DNA from 4 places in the Paenibacillus sp. Negev47 genome. Region 4 is predicted to be linked to each of the others. Evidence: riboswitches for the same ligand, from Rfam matches in the RefSeq annotation. Region 4 holds a riboswitch; each other region holds the start of a gene.
What was found. A riboswitch is a leader RNA that binds a small molecule or an ion and turns the genes downstream of it on or off. The one in region 4 is predicted to bind cyclic di-AMP.
Positions count from the first base shown of each region.

Region 1: another riboswitch for cyclic di-AMP. It lies ahead of AC4G47_RS12395 (3D domain-containing protein); the one in region 4 lies ahead of AC4G47_RS00540 (C40 family peptidase).
Region 2: another riboswitch for cyclic di-AMP. It lies ahead of AC4G47_RS23215 (HAD family hydrolase); the one in region 4 lies ahead of AC4G47_RS00540 (C40 family peptidase).
Region 3: another riboswitch for cyclic di-AMP. It lies ahead of AC4G47_RS20180 (C40 family peptidase); the one in region 4 lies ahead of AC4G47_RS00540 (C40 family peptidase).

Region 1 covers NZ_CM177754.1:2,691,296-2,695,624, reverse strand. The annotation lists gene lpdD (prenylated flavin chaperone LpdD) at 1-238, opposite strand, end outside; gene AC4G47_RS12400 (polysaccharide deacetylase family protein) at 392-1,183, shown strand; gene AC4G47_RS12395 (3D domain-containing protein) at 1,298-1,969, opposite strand; cyclic di-AMP (ydaO/yuaA leader) riboswitch at 1,972-2,166, opposite strand; gene AC4G47_RS12390 (amino acid ABC transporter ATP-binding protein) at 2,384-3,106, opposite strand; gene AC4G47_RS12385 (ABC transporter substrate-binding protein/permease) at 3,093-4,329, opposite strand, start outside.
Region 2 covers NZ_CM177754.1:5,130,256-5,134,584, forward strand. The annotation lists gene AC4G47_RS23205 (Nramp family divalent metal transporter) at 1-107, shown strand, start outside; gene AC4G47_RS23210 (HAD family hydrolase) at 239-922, opposite strand; gene AC4G47_RS23215 (HAD family hydrolase) at 1,310-1,708, opposite strand; cyclic di-AMP (ydaO/yuaA leader) riboswitch at 1,824-1,999, opposite strand; gene AC4G47_RS23220 (glutathione peroxidase) at 2,370-2,849, shown strand; tRNA gene AC4G47_RS23225 (tRNA-Leu) at 2,995-3,077, opposite strand; gene AC4G47_RS23230 (urease accessory protein UreF) at 3,515-4,216, shown strand.
Region 3 covers NZ_CM177754.1:4,518,683-4,523,011, reverse strand. The annotation lists gene AC4G47_RS20195 (hypothetical protein) at 32-361, shown strand; gene AC4G47_RS20190 (hypothetical protein) at 482-700, shown strand; gene AC4G47_RS20185 (carboxymuconolactone decarboxylase family protein) at 836-1,165, shown strand; gene AC4G47_RS20180 (C40 family peptidase) at 1,263-1,727, opposite strand; cyclic di-AMP (ydaO/yuaA leader) riboswitch at 1,733-1,864, opposite strand; gene pelA (pectate lyase) at 2,292-3,245, shown strand; tRNA gene AC4G47_RS20170 (tRNA-Leu) at 3,420-3,503, shown strand; gene AC4G47_RS20165 (carbohydrate-binding protein) at 3,672-3,875, opposite strand; partial or broken gene AC4G47_RS20160 (glucuronoxylanase) at 3,871-4,197, opposite strand.
Region 4 covers NZ_CM177754.1:110,455-114,783, forward strand. The annotation lists gene AC4G47_RS00530 (c-type cytochrome) at 1-8, opposite strand, end outside; gene AC4G47_RS00535 (GNAT family N-acetyltransferase) at 159-653, opposite strand; gene AC4G47_RS00540 (C40 family peptidase) at 1,009-1,479, opposite strand; cyclic di-AMP (ydaO/yuaA leader) riboswitch at 1,483-1,620, opposite strand; gene AC4G47_RS00545 (hypothetical protein) at 1,875-2,717, opposite strand; gene AC4G47_RS00550 (M1 family metallopeptidase) at 2,728-4,329, opposite strand, start outside.

The DNA.
Region 1 (4,329 bases), 2.6 Mb from region 4:
CCATCATTACCGTAACGGTTACTTTCAGCTGCAGGGTAGCCTTTCGGGCAAGCCGCTCACAGAGCTCTTGTTCCTTATGACCCGGAATATGTACCGTAGTCCCACTAACCCGCTCATGATCCACATAGAACGTGGCTACAGCGCCAATATGCGCCTTTCCTCCGGTAACGAGAAAAACCTTATCCTCTCCTGCTTCAATCACCTGTAAACGTATCGATTTCAAATCATATGTACTCATAGTCATCCACCTATCCTTCTCTATATGTTATATATGGAGGAATTATGGCTTTCATGAGATGAATCGGCAATGAAAATTCTCACACTACGCATAACTTATGGATACCCCGGGCATACCAAGGAGAACGTCATTTTGGAAAAGGAGGCCGTTATTATGCGCGTACGCCTCATTATGCTGATGGTTCTCGTTATTTTTCTCGGAGGATATCATGCTCCAGTTTCATCTCGGGATGCTTCAAGCCCGCCAAGTGAGTCGGTATCAGGTTCAGATTCCGCGGAAGAAGAGCAACTGACATTGGGACAATTACGTCAAAAATATGCCGATACGTTCAAAACCAATGGTCCTTCAACCAAGCAGGTTGCCCTGACTTTTGATGATGTGCCCGATCCACGATTTACTCCGCAAGTGCTGGATGTATTGAAAAAATACAAAGTCAGAGCTACATTCTTCATCGTGGGTAGTCGTGCTGAGAAACATCCGGATCTGGTGAAACGCATGGTTAAGGAAGGACATATCGTTGGCAATCACAGCTATAATCATCCGGAATTCAGTAAGCTGTCGATGAATGCCTTTCGCAAACAAATTTTACATACCGGGGATATTATTCACCACCTCACGGGATATACCCCTAAAATGATACGGCCACCTTACGGAGACATTAATGAGGAACAGCTGAAATGGGCTGCCAGACAGCATTATAGCATTGTGAACTGGAATGTTGACTCCCTGGACTGGAAAGGCCTCTCCAAAGAAAAGGTGAAAGAAAATATCCTATCTGCCGTGAAACCTGGTTCCATCGTTCTGCAGCATGCAGGAGGCGGTGTGGGCTCTAACCTGAACGGCACGATTGAGGCTTTGCCCGAAGTCATTGAGGAACTGCGTAACCGCGGATATGAACTCGTCACATTGGACGAAATGTTGGGATTGCCTAAGGCCAAAGATTAGGGTGTCCATGATCCGTAAAAGGAAATGATTGCGAATGTTAAAAGGGTGCCTGTTCAATCGCAAGTTAGCGACTGACAGACACCCTGTTTGAATTCATTAGATGTAGTTTGATGTCTACTTCAGAATGTAGAGCTCGATATCCTGAAAACCAAATTTGCTTACGGACTGCTTGCTACCAGGAATGAAGATATCAATCCGGTGACCCTTGATTGCACCGCCAACATCACGTGCTGTGGCTACAAAAGCCTGTTTGGGCAATCCCGGATGGCTGTGACCTGTGACCAATACTTTGGTTCCGAGTGGAATCACACTTGGATCAACTGCAATCGTACCCAGTTCAAGATCATTACCGAAGTAATCCACAGCACCCCATCCTCCATTTTCGGACGGATCTGCAGAGTATGCCGTTGCTTTCACATTGACTGCTTTACTGTAATCAAACGTTTTGCCCCAGGCTTGAACCACTTTGTTATCTGCGTTAACGTCCAAGCTTGCTGTGGTAACCGTCTTCGCTTGAGCCTTGCTTTCCGTAGCGGCAGCAGCAACTTTGTTTGCTTTGCCGGGGATTGTAATTTTCAAACCACCATAAATGTTGTAAGGCGAAATGTCGTTATTTGCTTTAACCAACGTGTTAAGTGCTACTCCATATTGTTTCGATAAGGTGTAGAAGGTATCTCCCTCTTTGGCCACATGAACTGAATCTGCGTGAGCCGGAACGGCTTGAATAAGCATTGCTGTTGTCAATAATGCTACTGCTGTTTTGGCTATACGTTTCTTGTTAATCATGGTCTTCCTCCCTCATTGTGCCTGCGAAGTTAGTTGTCGGATTCGGATGAGGAGCCCACCCTATAGGTTCTTCGTTACATCTGAAACATTATGTACCCCTAATTCACCCCAAGCAGTGTGCTATCGATCTTCCCCTGCACAATCTGCATCGTTACATCCCCGCACTCCCTGTCCGGAAGTTTCGGCAGAGTTCAATATATCACAATTTTGTAACCTGAACTTGTAGTAATTCTTACCAAATGATTTTCAGCGCATCATCATCTGTAAGAATACTGGATAATCACGAAATGGCAGATGCATCGATTCCTTAAGATTAAGTTACAGAAAAGTTACTTTTCGACTCTATTAATGTTTATTACGCATAAAAAATAGCGTTACCGACATAAAGTCAGCAACGCTATTTGATCTGTGAATTTAGAGTACCTTAGCAAGAAAATCACGTGTCCGTGGATTTTTGGGTGCTCCGAACACCTCATCTGGTGTTCCTTCTTCCACAATAACCCCGCCATCCATGAACAAGATCCGGTCTCCCACTTCACGTGCAAAACCCATCTCATGCGTCACGATGACCATGGTCATCCCGCCTTCTGCAAGACGTTTCATGACATCGAGTACTTCACCGACCATCTCGGGGTCGAGAGCCGAAGTTGGCTCGTCAAACAGCATTACATGCGGCTGCATGGCCAATGCTCTTGCAATGGCGATCCGCTGCTTCTGTCCACCGGACAGCTGATTCGGGAATGTATCTTTTTTATCGTACAAGCCCACAGTGTTAAGCAGATCAGCAGCAATTTTCTCCGCTTCCTGCGTGGATTGCTTCTTCACTTTAATTGGAGCAATCGTAATGTTTTGCTGTACCGTTTTGTGTGGGAACAGGTTGAAATGCTGGAACACCATCCCCATTTTTTCACGAGTCGCATTGATGTTGTGCTTCGGATCGGTGATTGACACGCCTTCAAAATCTATCTCTCCCGAGGTAGGCTGTTCCAGCAGGTTCAGACAACGCAAGAATGTACTTTTACCCGAACCGGAAGGACCGATAACCACGACAACCTCGCCTTTGCCAATCGTCACGTTAATGCCCTTAAGCACATCGTTATTTCCATAAGATTTGTGTAATTGTCTAACGTCTATCACTTGCACTCAACTTCCTTTCCAGTCGTCCCAGCAGCTTGGACAAAATGAACGTCAATACAAAGTAAATGGCTGCCGCAATGAGAAACGGACTCAATCCTTGATACGTAATGTTTTTGACCACACTTGCCTGATACATAATATCCACCATACCGATAACAGAGATAATGGAGGATTCCTTGATGATCGTCACGAATTCATTACCAATTGCCGGCAATACGGCCTTGAAAGCCTGTGGCAAAATGATGTAGCGCATGGCTGCACCTCTGCCCATTCCGAGGGAGCGAGCTGCTTCCAATTGACCACGATCCACCCCTTGAATACCTGCACGGAAAATTTCCGCAAGGTAGGCACCACTATTAATAGAAAGTGTGATAATACCTGCCTGAAGGGGACTAAAATTAATACCAAATGTCAGGGCCAATCCGTAATAGATAATCATCAATTGCACTAGCATCGGAGTACCACGAATGACTTCGACATACGCTGTTCCAATCCAACGCAGAATGGCTACATCATGCAGACGGAACAAACAGATGATCAATCCGATGATCACCCCAAATATTACACCAAGTGCAGATAACAGGAGCGTGTATCCTACACCTGTTGCATAGAAGCTCTTGTATTGCCAGAACACTTCAAATATATTTTGTGATTTGTTCACTTTATCAGCCATCAGGAGACTGGCGTCTGTGACCATTTGTTCGATCTTATTTTCACTTTTCAAGCGCTCGAGCGTTCCATTTACCGCACTTAGCAACTCTGTATTCCCTTTACGGATTCCAATTGCTGCTTCTACCTGCTCTTCATCAGGCACAGCAGGAGCAAGAGCAATCACATCGTCCAGATATCCCGCAGCAACGGTATCTTCAACAATGGCTGCATTTACACGATTGGTCTGTAACTGCAACACAATATCAGATATTTTATCGAGCGCAGTAATCTTCGCCCCTGGAATATTCTGTCCAATCGTCTCTTGAATGGAGCCCTTTTGCACCCCAATTTTTTCGTTTTCCAGTTCTGCCATCGTCGGATATTTGTCTTTATCCGCACTGCGAACCATGATTACTTGTTTGGACTTGTAATAGGTGTCGGAAAAATCAATACTTTGCTTCCGTTCATCGGTTGGTGTCATTCCCGAGATGACCAGATCCACACGACCGCTCTGCAATGCAGGCAGGAGTCCGTCGAAGCCCATATCTTCAATGACAAGCTCAGCGCCAAGG
Region 2 (4,329 bases), 1.8 Mb from region 4:
GTGCATTCGCCAACAAATTATGGCTCAAAATCATCTCATGGGTCATTGCCGCTATTATCGTTGTGCTAAATGTATATCTGATCATTCAGACGATCCGGTTGTTCTAATCTCATTCTAAATGACTAAATATTAAAAAGGCTGATCGACTCCGGTATTCTATACCCAAGTTGATCAGCCTTTATTGTTGCTATACAGCAACGTGTTTTCATTTATAGTAGAATCTCTCGTACGCAATCATCTAATCCTGGTTTGGCACCAATAACGGCAGGAGCTTATCCAATGAATCAACAGTCCAATCTGCACGTTCGTCATCCGATAGTTCCGGCTGGAATCTCCCGTAACCCTGCATAATCCGTATCGTACGCATGCCCAGCTTCCGAGCAGGAATAATGTCGTTATCGATCCGATCCCCGATCATGACGGCTTCCTCTGGTTCACAACCGGCCTGCTTCAAGGCTACAGCGTATAACTCAGGGTCTGGCTTGGACACCCCTTCTTCAGCCGAACAGGCCAGAACATCAACATACTTCCGCAACCCGTAGCTCTCCAGTCTCTCTTCCGTTCCAGGACTTTGATTGGCAATAATGCCAATGCGATAATGCTTCGACAAGTGCTCAAGAACCGAATCCGCTGAAGGAAAAGGACGTTCAAGATCTTTTTGAAACTTCAGCTTGTCCTGAATCTGTTTTTGGTGCTTCTCGTCTCCAATGAATGTTCGAATAGCCACTCTCATAGGCCATTGCTCATAATTCTGGTAACAGTTCGTGAACAGTTCTCGTACCGCCTCAATCTGCACCGGATACCCCAAAGCGCATGCTTCACGGACGAACTGTCCGATAATATCATCAACCGGCTCCCATTCGTCCACCAGCGTATCTCCAACATCAAAAAACAACCACTTTATTCCACCTACATCCGGCACGCCAATTCCTCCTTGTAAGCCACAGGCGATTCCTGATCCTAATTTAAAAGTCGTGTTCAAAAAGTCTGGTTTTCAGTACCGAGAAGATGGAATGAAGCTAGAAATGGAGTAGCGGAGCGTAGGGAAAACTACGTGAGCAACTACAGTGTTTCCGAAGGAAACATACTTCGTAAGCATATTCTTATTCGGCTGAATTTCATATTCGATGCTGAGGATGCCGCCAGGCATCCTTCGTAATCAAAAGCGGACTTTTTGAACTACCTCTAAAAACCATAAAAAAGAAGACCCACCATCAAGCATGAGTCTCCTCAAATTTCCGTTTATTGATATATTCAATTATAACAGGCCCCTTACACCGGAGCAATCACAAGCTATCAAGCTAGCGCACTAACCATTCAGGAGAAAGCCGACTTCCCCATTGAGTGAATATACAATTCGGTCTGCGCCCATCCCCCGATAGATGCCCTTTGGATGACTCTGTTCCGTAATGACGCACAGGGACTTCGATGTCCATGAACGGCAGATTTGCAAATAACGACAGGTCAGATTCAGGCTGTTTTCGAAAATAAACACATTGCCTACGCTGCCCTGCGGCAAAAACCATTTTTGAGCTGCAGCCGTGTTCATGCGAATGACATGCTCTACCCCGATTCTACGGAGTCTACGCTCTTCCCCTGCACTGTTGGTTAGAACGGCAAACGGCATTTTTTTGTACATTAGCAATTTGATAAATTTGCGTCCTGCTTCATTTGGAGCAGTCACTAAGATCATCTCAGTATCCATCATTCGTTCCTCCCTTGGCGTGAAAAGACAACAAAAAAGAAGCGTGGGGGACCAAGGCCTCCCGAACGCTTCTTAAATAATCCATGGCGAAAACACCATGAACCAGCGTACGGCTTGTTGCCTCTCCCTTTAACGCTTACGAGGTTAGCTGACGGATTCGGGCGCGAGAGTCGCCCTATTTCCGGCTGTCACCGGAAAATTCACCCCATGAATGCCCACTGTCCTGGACAGCGCATTCCGTTGGTTCCCCCGTTTCCCACTCATCAATGAATGGAAACTCAGCGATTAAAACATCGTTCGTATATCTTAAAGTAAGATCGAGCGATATTATCGTTTGTTTCGTTTTTCAAGTACAATTTAGTTTAAATTGAAATTACGTTATGAATCATACACCCGCGCCATGACGGTGTAAAGTCCGCACAGATCACCGAATCGGCAGATTTTCGCCAATACCCATACATAATAGCGCTTACAACAAGGTTATACTCTATCTATCTCTTCAAGTCTATCTAATTCTCACTCTGACGAAAATCACATCGCAATTCATTCACGTATTCTGCACAACTTGCCTGTTTTGATTCTTTTAACACCATATTAGTTTTGTATTATTTAATTGCAACCAATATAATAAGGGGTATAAGATTATATAATGGAGGCGATTTAGATGACAATCTACGATTACAAAGTGAATACTCTTCGCGGTCAAGAAGTTGAAATGTCCGACTACCGTGACAAAGTGCTACTGATTGTGAATACGGCTAGCTCATGTGGCCTCACTCCTCAATTCAAAGGTCTGCAAGAACTACAAGACAAGTTTCAGGATGCTCCGTTTGAAGTTCTGGGTTTTCCAAGCAACCAATTTGCACAGGAAAAAGGCTCTTCGGACGACATTGCAGAGTTCTGTCAGATGAATTATGGCGTGAGCTTCCCTATGTTCGAGAAAATTGATGTGAACGGCTCAAGCGCTCATCCTCTCTTCCAGCATCTAAGCAAGGAAGCTCCTGGCCTGCTCGGCTCCAAAGCAATCAAATGGAATTTCACCAAATTCCTTGTGGATCAGAACGGACAGGTACTGAAACGTTATGCTCCCAAAACAACACCCGACAAGATTGAAGAAGATATCAAGAACTTGCTTCAAAAATAATACATAGGCCACCCGTAACCGGAAGGTAAGCACGATCGCCTCGGTAATGGATGGCCTTTTTTCTAACTTGATGTCATAATGGTCGAAAAGACAAAAAGAAGAAGCTTTCCAATAAAGGAAAGCTTCTTCTTAATCGTTCATATGATGCGGTCGAGAGGACTCGAACCTCCACGGGCATACGCCCACTACCCCCTCAAGATAGCGTGTCTGCCATTCCACCACGACCGCATGTCGTAAATAATCGGCAACAGAATTGATTATACCGGGTTTAGATCTAAAAGTAAAGTATTTTTTAATGCTTCTTTTTCAGCCAGGCATTTTCCTCAAAAATCGCATATTCTCGTCATGTTTAGTCATGAACTGCATATCATTAGTTTTGATCCCCTCTTTTCCGGATAGAGCCGATCTGTGTAATCATTTATATATAGTAATATATAATCTTCCCCTATACCCTGTGAATACCTAACTTAAAATGATACATTAAATAACACAATATATGATTTATCATTTTTAAAACAATAAATTCCAAGGATTCTATTGACAAAAAGCGGACATTTATGGGAAGATAACTATCATATAATTCGGATTTTCAAACACAAAGCAAACAAAAAGGAATATAAATGTTACTTTAAGTGACATTTAACGAACACAGGAGGCGAATGATTGTGAACCGTGGGAATAAGCTGCTCGATTATGTCAATCTGCTTGATTCCTCTATTCAGGTTGGAGGGTTCACCCATTCCTTCGGCATGGATATCCATATCAAGGAGGGTACCATTCGTAATGTTGAAGATCTCGAATCATTCATGCGTTGTCAGTTGCATCCCAGTATCGTTCGTCTTGAAGGCATGGCCATCAAAGGCATCTATACCGCAGCAGATCACAAGGATACATGGCGGATAGCTCTGATCGACAAGCTCGTCCATGTTCAGCGAACTCCTGGAGAACTCAGAGAACAAGCTGCTGTTATGGGTAAACGATTGATCAGACTTGCACGCGCTCTGCACCCCTGGATTGATCTCAGCCAGCTCGAACAGATCTTCGCCAAATATGATTCAGTTGGCTGCCTCTCCACTGTTCACGCCTGGATTAACCACCACCTCGATATCCCGGTCGAGGAGGCGGTCCTTGGTTATCTTCATTCAGCCATGAATGCCTGCATAACCGAAGCCTCCAAAGTCATTCCCCTGAACAACGATACTACCAAAGATCTGATGGTCCGCCTGGCCGCAGATTTGGAGAATGAATGGAATACCGTCAGCGCCTCGGCTGCGGATGGACTGGCACAGCCAACCTCGATGTCCATGAAATCATTTTTTCCCAGTTTCCATATGCTTGGAGCTGGACTTCATGCCTACAGGGCCTAATCCTTTTTCTCCTCAGCTCCACTTCCCTTCATTAGGACAAACAAAAAAACACGCGGCAACCTCCTTGCCGACGTGTTTTTTGTCATTTTATTTGTTCATTTAACGCATTTACG
Region 3 (4,329 bases), 2.4 Mb from region 4:
TGGGGTTATGTTAGGGAGAGGAGGCAACACCATGGGGAACCAACCGGCAACAGAACAATTTTTTATTGATAAGCTGGCGGAATCGAAAGTTCATTTTGAACGTGCCCTGGATTGTAAACATACGGAATTCGATGACCTTTATCCCTATATGATTGAACATCCTCAATTTTTCTGGTACAAACGCTATGTTGCCTGGTCAGAATTACTGACGATTGTAGGCTTGTGCGAAGAGTTGTCCTTCTCTTGGAAAGAACAATTTACACCGCATCAAGTGGAGTACCTTGAAGAACGTGTGATGTCCGCCAAAGTGCTTGATTTTTGGTTCGAGAAGAACGACAGCAAAGAGCACGCGCAGCGGTAACTTTCAGTCGGGACATAATTTCGAATGACATGACAGTCCAATACAGTCACGTGAGACCTAAATGACATTTCATTTTAGGTCTCTTTTTGTAAATAAATTTGGAATATAGGAGCCATGAACATGATCAGTGATTCAGAACTGGACGCTCTGCGTCTGTCAGGTGAGAAAGTAAGAGTAGTGAGGGACGAGCTGGAAACTAACGATGTAACCGGGATTGTGGTTGCCTGGGATGGTGAGCAGGTACTTATCCGTCGTCGGAATCGACGTGTTGTTAAGCTGGATCGCAATTACCGATATCAGTTGTTCAGCGAGCCGCGCCAAAGTTTACTTAGTGAGTAACCGTATAATTTCGCTAGAACATGAACATTTAATTGTTTGCAATTACCATGATTTCTTGGCATAAATGACTTACTCGGGTGAGAAGATAGGTACAGTGAGGAAATCTGTAACTATAGCCGAGAGGATGTGCTGCAAATGACATTGATGAATGATAAAGTTCATGCCTACAAGGATCAGATTGGAGCATTAAGCGACGTGCTGCCAGGTGTGGTGAAGTCGTATCATGAGTTTACCGGAGAATGTTTTCAGCCTGGCGTAATTGATGCGAAGACGAAACAGCTCATTGCGCTCGGAATTGGCCTATTTGCTAACAATGAGGTATGTACCTTCTATCATGTGGAAGAAGCCCGTGCGAAGGGTGCTACAGATCAGGAGATCATGGAGACCGTTGCAGTTGCTGGAGCTGTCGGAGGCGGACATGCGCTGTCTCAAGGCGCAATGCGAGTGCAGAAGGCGTTGCATTAAATACAGGTAAGGTAGTACAAGGATTGGTCCATACATGACTAGCTAAACAAAAGAGGAGGTTCCGGGTGATCCGGAGCCTCCTCTTTCTATATCATACCTACATTTTCCCTAACATTTTATCGTACATAAACTGTCCAGTCACCCGACGTGCTGTTACGTAACGATCATTAAAATAAGGATTCGACAACTTGGTGATGCTTACCCCTTTACTGCTGGAAGCATGAGCGAATTGTCCGCCACCGATATATACACCTGTATGTGAAATGCCTTTGCCCATCGTATTGAAGAACACCAGATCACCTGTGCGAATGTTACTTTTGGATACCGGAGTACCTGCCTTGGCTTGCTGCTGCGAAGTACGTGGCAATTCAATGCTGTATTTGTTGAAAAGATATCTCATAAACCCGGAACAGTCGAAGCCAGCCAGCGTCGTGCCACCCCACTTGTAAGGTATGCCTGTCATGTTGTTCACTACGGAGTTAATACTGCTTGCCTCTGTGCTTGTTGCCCCGGATGTAAATAGTACAGCTGCTCCAAAAATGGAGATAATCAGTTTTTTCAAAATAAATGTTCTCCCTTCGATGCCTACGGAGTTAGCTAAGGGTTCGGTAGAAGGTTCCCTATATTTCCTATGTATAAGAATAATTCACCCAAATTGGTTCCCCCGTTTTCAAACATGAAACTCGGCAATGAATAATTAAGTTTTTGTAACTATTTGAAACTATATTGCATAAATGCGTAATTGTCAAACCCATTTAAAACCCTTCGTTTTACCCCAATGTTATCGGAATTACGGTTTTTATATGAAAGAGGGGATCAAGTTTGGGTATCATTCATGACAAAAACGTCACTATTGATTCGTTGAAGGTGATTTTGGACAAATAAATAAGTTTGTCATGAGTTAAAAGAACTATTCCGTTATGTAGAATTAAAGAGATTATATTGATTAAGTTGCATATATTGACAAAAATCGATTTTTTGCATATTATCGTTTTATCCAATCCACATATTGGATGGAATTTGATTTTATTGTGCGATGAATTCAAATAAAGGAGGTTTGGGGTTCGAATCTTAAGTTAGGTAGAAGTGGGAGATTTATTAAAACGAACATAGGAGAGTGTTATCTTTGAAAGCAAAAAAAATAGTTACTTTTGTTCTAGCATGTACCATGGTATTCTCAGCCGTTGGAATGGCAGTTCTCCCTGTAGCAACGGTATCTGCTGCCGATGCATCAGGTACAACAGCAAGTATTTCCGATGTTTTGAAGAACCAGCTGCCAGATGGAGGTTGGAGAAAGGATTATAAACAAACCAGTGGAGAATGGGCGAAGTCCACGATTGACAACAAGGCTACATACTCAGAGATTAGAAGATTGGCGAAGGAATTCAAAAAGACGAATGATCCGCGCTACTCAGCGGCTGCAATTAAAGGAATCAATTTTTTGATTAATATGCAGTATTCAAACGGTGGATGGCCGCAAGTGTACCAAAGCTCCGGATATCACAAACACATCACTTATAATGATGATGCCATGATTAACGTCATGTACATGCTGGATGAAGTAGCAACGCGTAAAGGTGACTTCTCGTTTATCGACAGTGCCCTTGCCAATCGCAGTAAGAACTCAGTTGCTAAAGGTGTAGAAGCGATTCTGAATACACAGGTCGTTTCAGGCGGTAAGCTGACAGCATGGGGACAACAACATGATTCCAGTTCCCTTAAACCGGCAAGCGCAAGAATCTATGAAGTACCATCGCTGACGGCTGCAGAGAGTGTAACGATTGTTAAATTCCTGAAAACCAGACCTGCTAACGCCAAAATTACGGCATCCATTAAAGGAGCCGAGGCGTGGTTTAACAAAGTGAAGATTACGGGTTACAAGTATGAAAGAGCAAACGGAGACAGCAAAATTATCGCTGATTCCAAAGCTGCACCGATCTGGGCTCGCTTCTACGAAGTGGGAACGGATAAACCGATCTTTATTGGTCGCGACGGGGTAGTTAGATACAAACTAAGTGATATTGATAAAGAAAGAAGAGGCGGTTATGCATGGTACGGTAACTGGCCTTCCAAGCTGTAAATAGTAAGGAGTCGCAGGTTTCATTGCGTCAATTCCTAGTAACTATAAGTAAAGCCCGACTCAGACATGGACGTCTGGCTCGGGCTTTATTGTTATTATTTTCACTGTTGACACGATAGATTCCGCATGATATATTATTTCTTGTCGCCGAGATTGCTTACGGAGATATAATATGCGGTCGTGGCGGAATTGGCAGACGCGCACGGTTCAGGTCCGTGTGGGCTAACCCCCGTGGAGGTTCGAGTCCTCTCGACCGCATCAAATAAATAAAAGGTTCCTCTTAGGCTAATACCTTCGAGGAACCTTTTTGTATTGTCCCAAACAAGTTGTCTCGTCCGATAGTTTACTGAGCCGACACTTGAATACGATCAATATTCGGTCCTTCCGTCCCGGTCGTGACCAGTCTCAACGTGTTCGTGCCTTCATTCATCGGAACCTGAATTGTTTTTCGCCCCACGTCGACCAAGCACCTGTCGACGCGAAGGAAGCATTGCTAATTAACTTGGTTCCGTTCACAACGTACACGTCGAGGTTCCGTGTCCCGCTCTCCAGGGCATAACGGATTTTCACGTTTTTGGTGCCCGTGGTGGCGCAATAGATACTATTCCATTGAATCGCTGCATCAGTCATGAGCGTAGTCCGGCTCGTTTTGTACTGAAATGGCATACAGATTCACGCCGTTATCCTTCATGTAGGTAACGAAATCGTTAAGATGCTGGGTATATGCAGCATACTTGTCGTATTTCAGCCGTTTGGCGTTGGTGTCTCCGTTTCGGTTGAAGGTCTCAACCATATCACTTGGAGGATTCCACGGTGAGGCAAATACCAATGCACCTTGTTCAATCGCTCTTTTCGCTGTGGCTACTTCTCTGTACCAGTTATTCCGATTGTCATCGACATAGATTCTCAGAATGGAAAAGCCAAGCTGATTCTGTCCGTTGCCAAAGGCTGAGATTCATGATGTTTTTGGCAAAAAAATTGGAAAACAATATCCATATCTCTGAATCTACGAGATTGAACTGACAACAGTCAGAGATTGGGCAGATATGTTGAAGCAGAAGCTGCAAATGGATGTGCTGCAAGT
Region 4 (4,329 bases):
TTGTGCATCCCTTATGTCCCCTCCAGAATGAAAGATCATCTAACCTGAAACTATCCATATCATTATAACGGAACCTGTAGTCACATCATAGCATTTTGTGGTAATTTTTTGAACTAATCACATAACAAGGAGCAGATTTGGTTGTTTTGCAATGAATTCTAATCACGAGGCCCTTCATAGACCATGCAGTGAAAGGGCATTAAGCCGGTAGGGGTCTGTCGTTCGTATGTATCCTGGATGACAAATCCACTCTTCAGATAGACTTGAATGGCACGGGCATTCCAAGTCAGCACTTCCAGGTCAATCTCATTCGTCCGGTTTCGGCGAATGGCTTCCTGTACAATGGCGGTGACAAAAGCTTTCCCTTGACCCTGACCACACAGCTCTGGATGCATGCCGAGGCCAATCCGGGTTACCCCTTGAAGGGGGAAGTATTGAACAAATCCATATATGCGTTCGTTCTGATCTAGAACAATCGCATATTGTTCCTGCCGTAGCTGTGCATCCCCAAATTCCACTTCAAGTGCCTTCATCTGCTCCCAGGGGAGCCAGCTGTAGATATTATAAGGCGGCTCGTATTGCCAATTGCAGATAAACTCCGCATGTTCTTCTAGCATGGGTACAACGTGAAACGTCACAGGGGCTTCATTCATACATCTGCACGCTCCTCTCATTCATCACCAAACCCTCTGTCCACTCTACAAAAGAGCAGTTCTTTTAGCAAGTCTGCAACTTTGGGAAAAAAATGAAACAAAAGTTCCGGTAATTACGTTTATATTATAACGGGATGGGTAAAAACATCATAAGGGCACGGACAAACGAACGCCAAGTAAAGCTGTTGATGTCGCAGGATATGCCTCGTGTGTTACTTGCTACGTGAACAGGGGATGAAGCACAAAAAAACCGCCGGATACATTCCTGCGGAGAATGTACCGGGCGGTTCTGTTATACTTCTTACTTCGTTCCAGTAGGGTTAATGGTTACAGCATCATGTTGCCCAGCTTGTCCCTAGTCAAGGGCCAGTGATTCATATGCGTCCGTGCTCATAATCCGTTTAGCGCCAACATAACGATTGGCCCAGTAGTTTTCGCTCAATGCACTGATCGTAACGCCTTTGGAAGAAGAGGAGTGTGCGAACTTTCCATCCCCTACAAAGATTCCTACATGAGATACGCCTTTACCTGTTGTATTAAAGAATACCAGATCGCCAGCTCTCATCTCCATGCGGGATACGGAATCGCCCATTTCGAATTGGGAACTGGATTGGCGTGCCAAATCAATACCCAACTTGTCGAATACATACCGTGTGAACCCGGAGCAGTCAAAGCCGTTAAGCGTTGTTCCCCCGCTTTTGTATGTAGTTCCCATTGCTGAATCAATTACTGTATCCATTTTTGAATCTGCGAATGCGCTGCCTGCACCAAGTGATAATGCAAATGTGAGGCTAAGTACAGCTGCGGTTAATTTCTTTTTGAACAAGAGAGATACCCCTTCCAACGCCTGCGAGGTTAGCTTAAGGATTCGGTTGAAGGTCCCCTATGATCCCTCTGTAGCAAGATCAATTCACCCATAACTGGTTCCCCCGCTTCCCAGGTGCCAGGAATTTGGCTATGCTAGTTATGCACCTGCGAAATCAAGAAATGACGATTTAATTTTAAGTAGTTACAAATATGAATATAAAGATTACAAAGTTGTTACTAAAAACTCACTGCGATTATTGTAACAGAGGTGTACCGGTTTGGCAACGTTTAACAATAAATTTAGCAAAAAAAACCTCGACCTTTGACGGGGAAAGGTTGAGGCTTGCCTATTTATAAGTACTTATTAGGCCATGAGTTTAACATGCGATGGTAACAATTTTTAAACGATCTGCTCTAACCTTTGGATGTTTTGGACTGCCATAAGCGAAAATGGGCGCATATTTTCCACAGGCTCATTAGACATCTGGCAAGAGGATACGTCTGTTGTAGTATAAGTCCGGTGAGTCCTGTTAGTAACCATGAGGCTGAAGTGAACGCCCCGAAGATAAGCAGGTGAACTCCGCCCAGCAGCAGTGCAATGCCAATCACGGCGATGAGATGTCGTAGTGCAATCCAGAGTGCTTTGAGTGTGCCGTGAGCGCCACCTTCTCCCTCCGGTGCGGAAATACCGAACTGCATGTAGAGAAGGACGTGATGGATAACCCAGCCATATATGAACCAGGCAGCTACATAAGGTATGCCGGGCAAGAGTAATTGAAGGGAATGAAATCCATCCAGTAGAATTGAATACAGCTTCGGTATGAGCCAGTAGGCGGGTAGAAGTATCAATAATGTACGTATGCTGTGGAGCAACAGCATCGGTTTCCACAGATTTTTGATTCCGCGGACGAATGGAATGCGCTCTTCAGTACTATTATAGTGCTGAAGCGAGTAGAGCAGTCCTGCTTGAATGAGGGGGCTGATCAACATGCGAACCAGCAGCATAGCCCCCAGGATCCACAGATAACGATGAACCTCCGGATGGGTGGACAGGTTAAGTTGGCTTTCCATTTTGAACAAAAGCGTACTTAACTCCCCGGCATCAGGGTCAGGATAGCGCAGGAGCAGTGGGACGACCGCTGATTGAACCATTCGATAGAGGAAATATCCCCATATGAGCTGATAGAGAAATAAGAGTGCTGCAATGAACATATGCTGACGGACGAGAAACCAGCCTTCGCGTATTTTTGCTTTCACCGTTTCCACCTCACCATGACAGACCTCCGAATATGGCTTCTATTAGTTTGGTTACACTCATGCTCCAGCGGGATTTTGTTGGCTCATCCAGTCCGGATTTCAGGAAATTGTTCATGTGGCGGTTCTCCAGCACGATCGTGTACAGAGGATCGGTCATGGCCCAGGAGACAGGGGATGTGTGAGTTAATTTATAGGTGATGCGATCTTCCTTGCCATTCCATTGCTTGGTGAGGATATGCCCGTCTTCAAAAGCAATGCGAACAGGAACGGCGTTGTAATCACTGCCTTTTTTCACGATCGTCACGGAAGACTCGTACAATGTTTGGCCGTCTTTTTGCACGGGTGTAACATGAATATCCTCGACAGCAAAATCAGCCATTCCGTTACCATAGATATATTGATTAAAATAATCAGACCAGGAAGTACGGGTTACTTGCTCTACAACTTTCTGGAAATCAGCTGATGTGGGGTGTTTGAAGCGGTACTTCTTCACATAGGTAGAGAGAATACGTTCCATTGTTTTCGCACCGACTTGATGTTCTATACCGAGCAATACAAGCTTGCCACGTGTGTAGACATTGGCCGCGTACTCATTCTGTGACTCGAACTTCCAGGATTCCTGTGTTAATGATGAAGGAGACGTAATCAGGCCCGATTGTACCGGCAGGTTCGGGATCAGTCCATATTCCTGCTCCATCAGTTTGTCTTCTGCATAAGAGGTGAACCCTTCATCCAGCCAAGCTTCTTCAAATTCGTTACTGGCAACCATGCCGTAGAAGTATTGATGTCCAATCTCGTGAACTACGGTACGTTCCAGGTCATAGCCTGGCGTGGTATCATCCGCACCAAAGGCTGTGATTAGCGTGGGATATTCCATACCTCCGGCACCGTTCCCCGTTTTGGGCGGAACAACGATGGATAAGGTCGCGTAAGGATATGGACCAAACCATTTGCTATAATTGGCTAGTGCGGCCTTAGCGGCATGGAAATATCGTTCTTTCAGATCTTGATGAGCAGGGTCCAGGTACAGCTTGATTCGTACCCCAGGAACATTGGGTGCAGAGAAGGGTTCCTCGGCGTAGACAAAATCGGGTGAGGCTGCCCAGGCGAAATCATGCACATCATCGGCATAGAATTGATAGACTTTCTCTCCATTCTTCACCACAGCTTGCTGCGTTGGGAATCCAGTAGCAGCAACTTTGTATGTTTCAGGTACCCGAATACGCACACTATATATACCGAAGTCGGCGTAAAACTCCGAATTGCCGTGGTATTGGTGCAGATTCCAGCCTTCCGTTGTTCTTCCACGCCTGCCCACAGGTTCATAGGCACTTAATTTGGGAAACCATTGACCGGCCATGACAAAATCATCAGCGGTTCCCATCCGTGCAAAAATCTTCGGCAGATTTACTTCGAACCGGGTGTGGAGTGTGATGCTTTCCCCGCCTTTGACGGGTTTGGGCAAGCGTACTTTAATGAGGGTGGTATCCTTGATGTTTCCGTCATCTGGCTGCACATACTGCATCCGGTGCAGCAGAGAGAGCCCGTCCTCCGTTTTCATTTCGGTAATGTTCATGGAGCCATAGCCATTGGTAGGCATGACATCACCCCG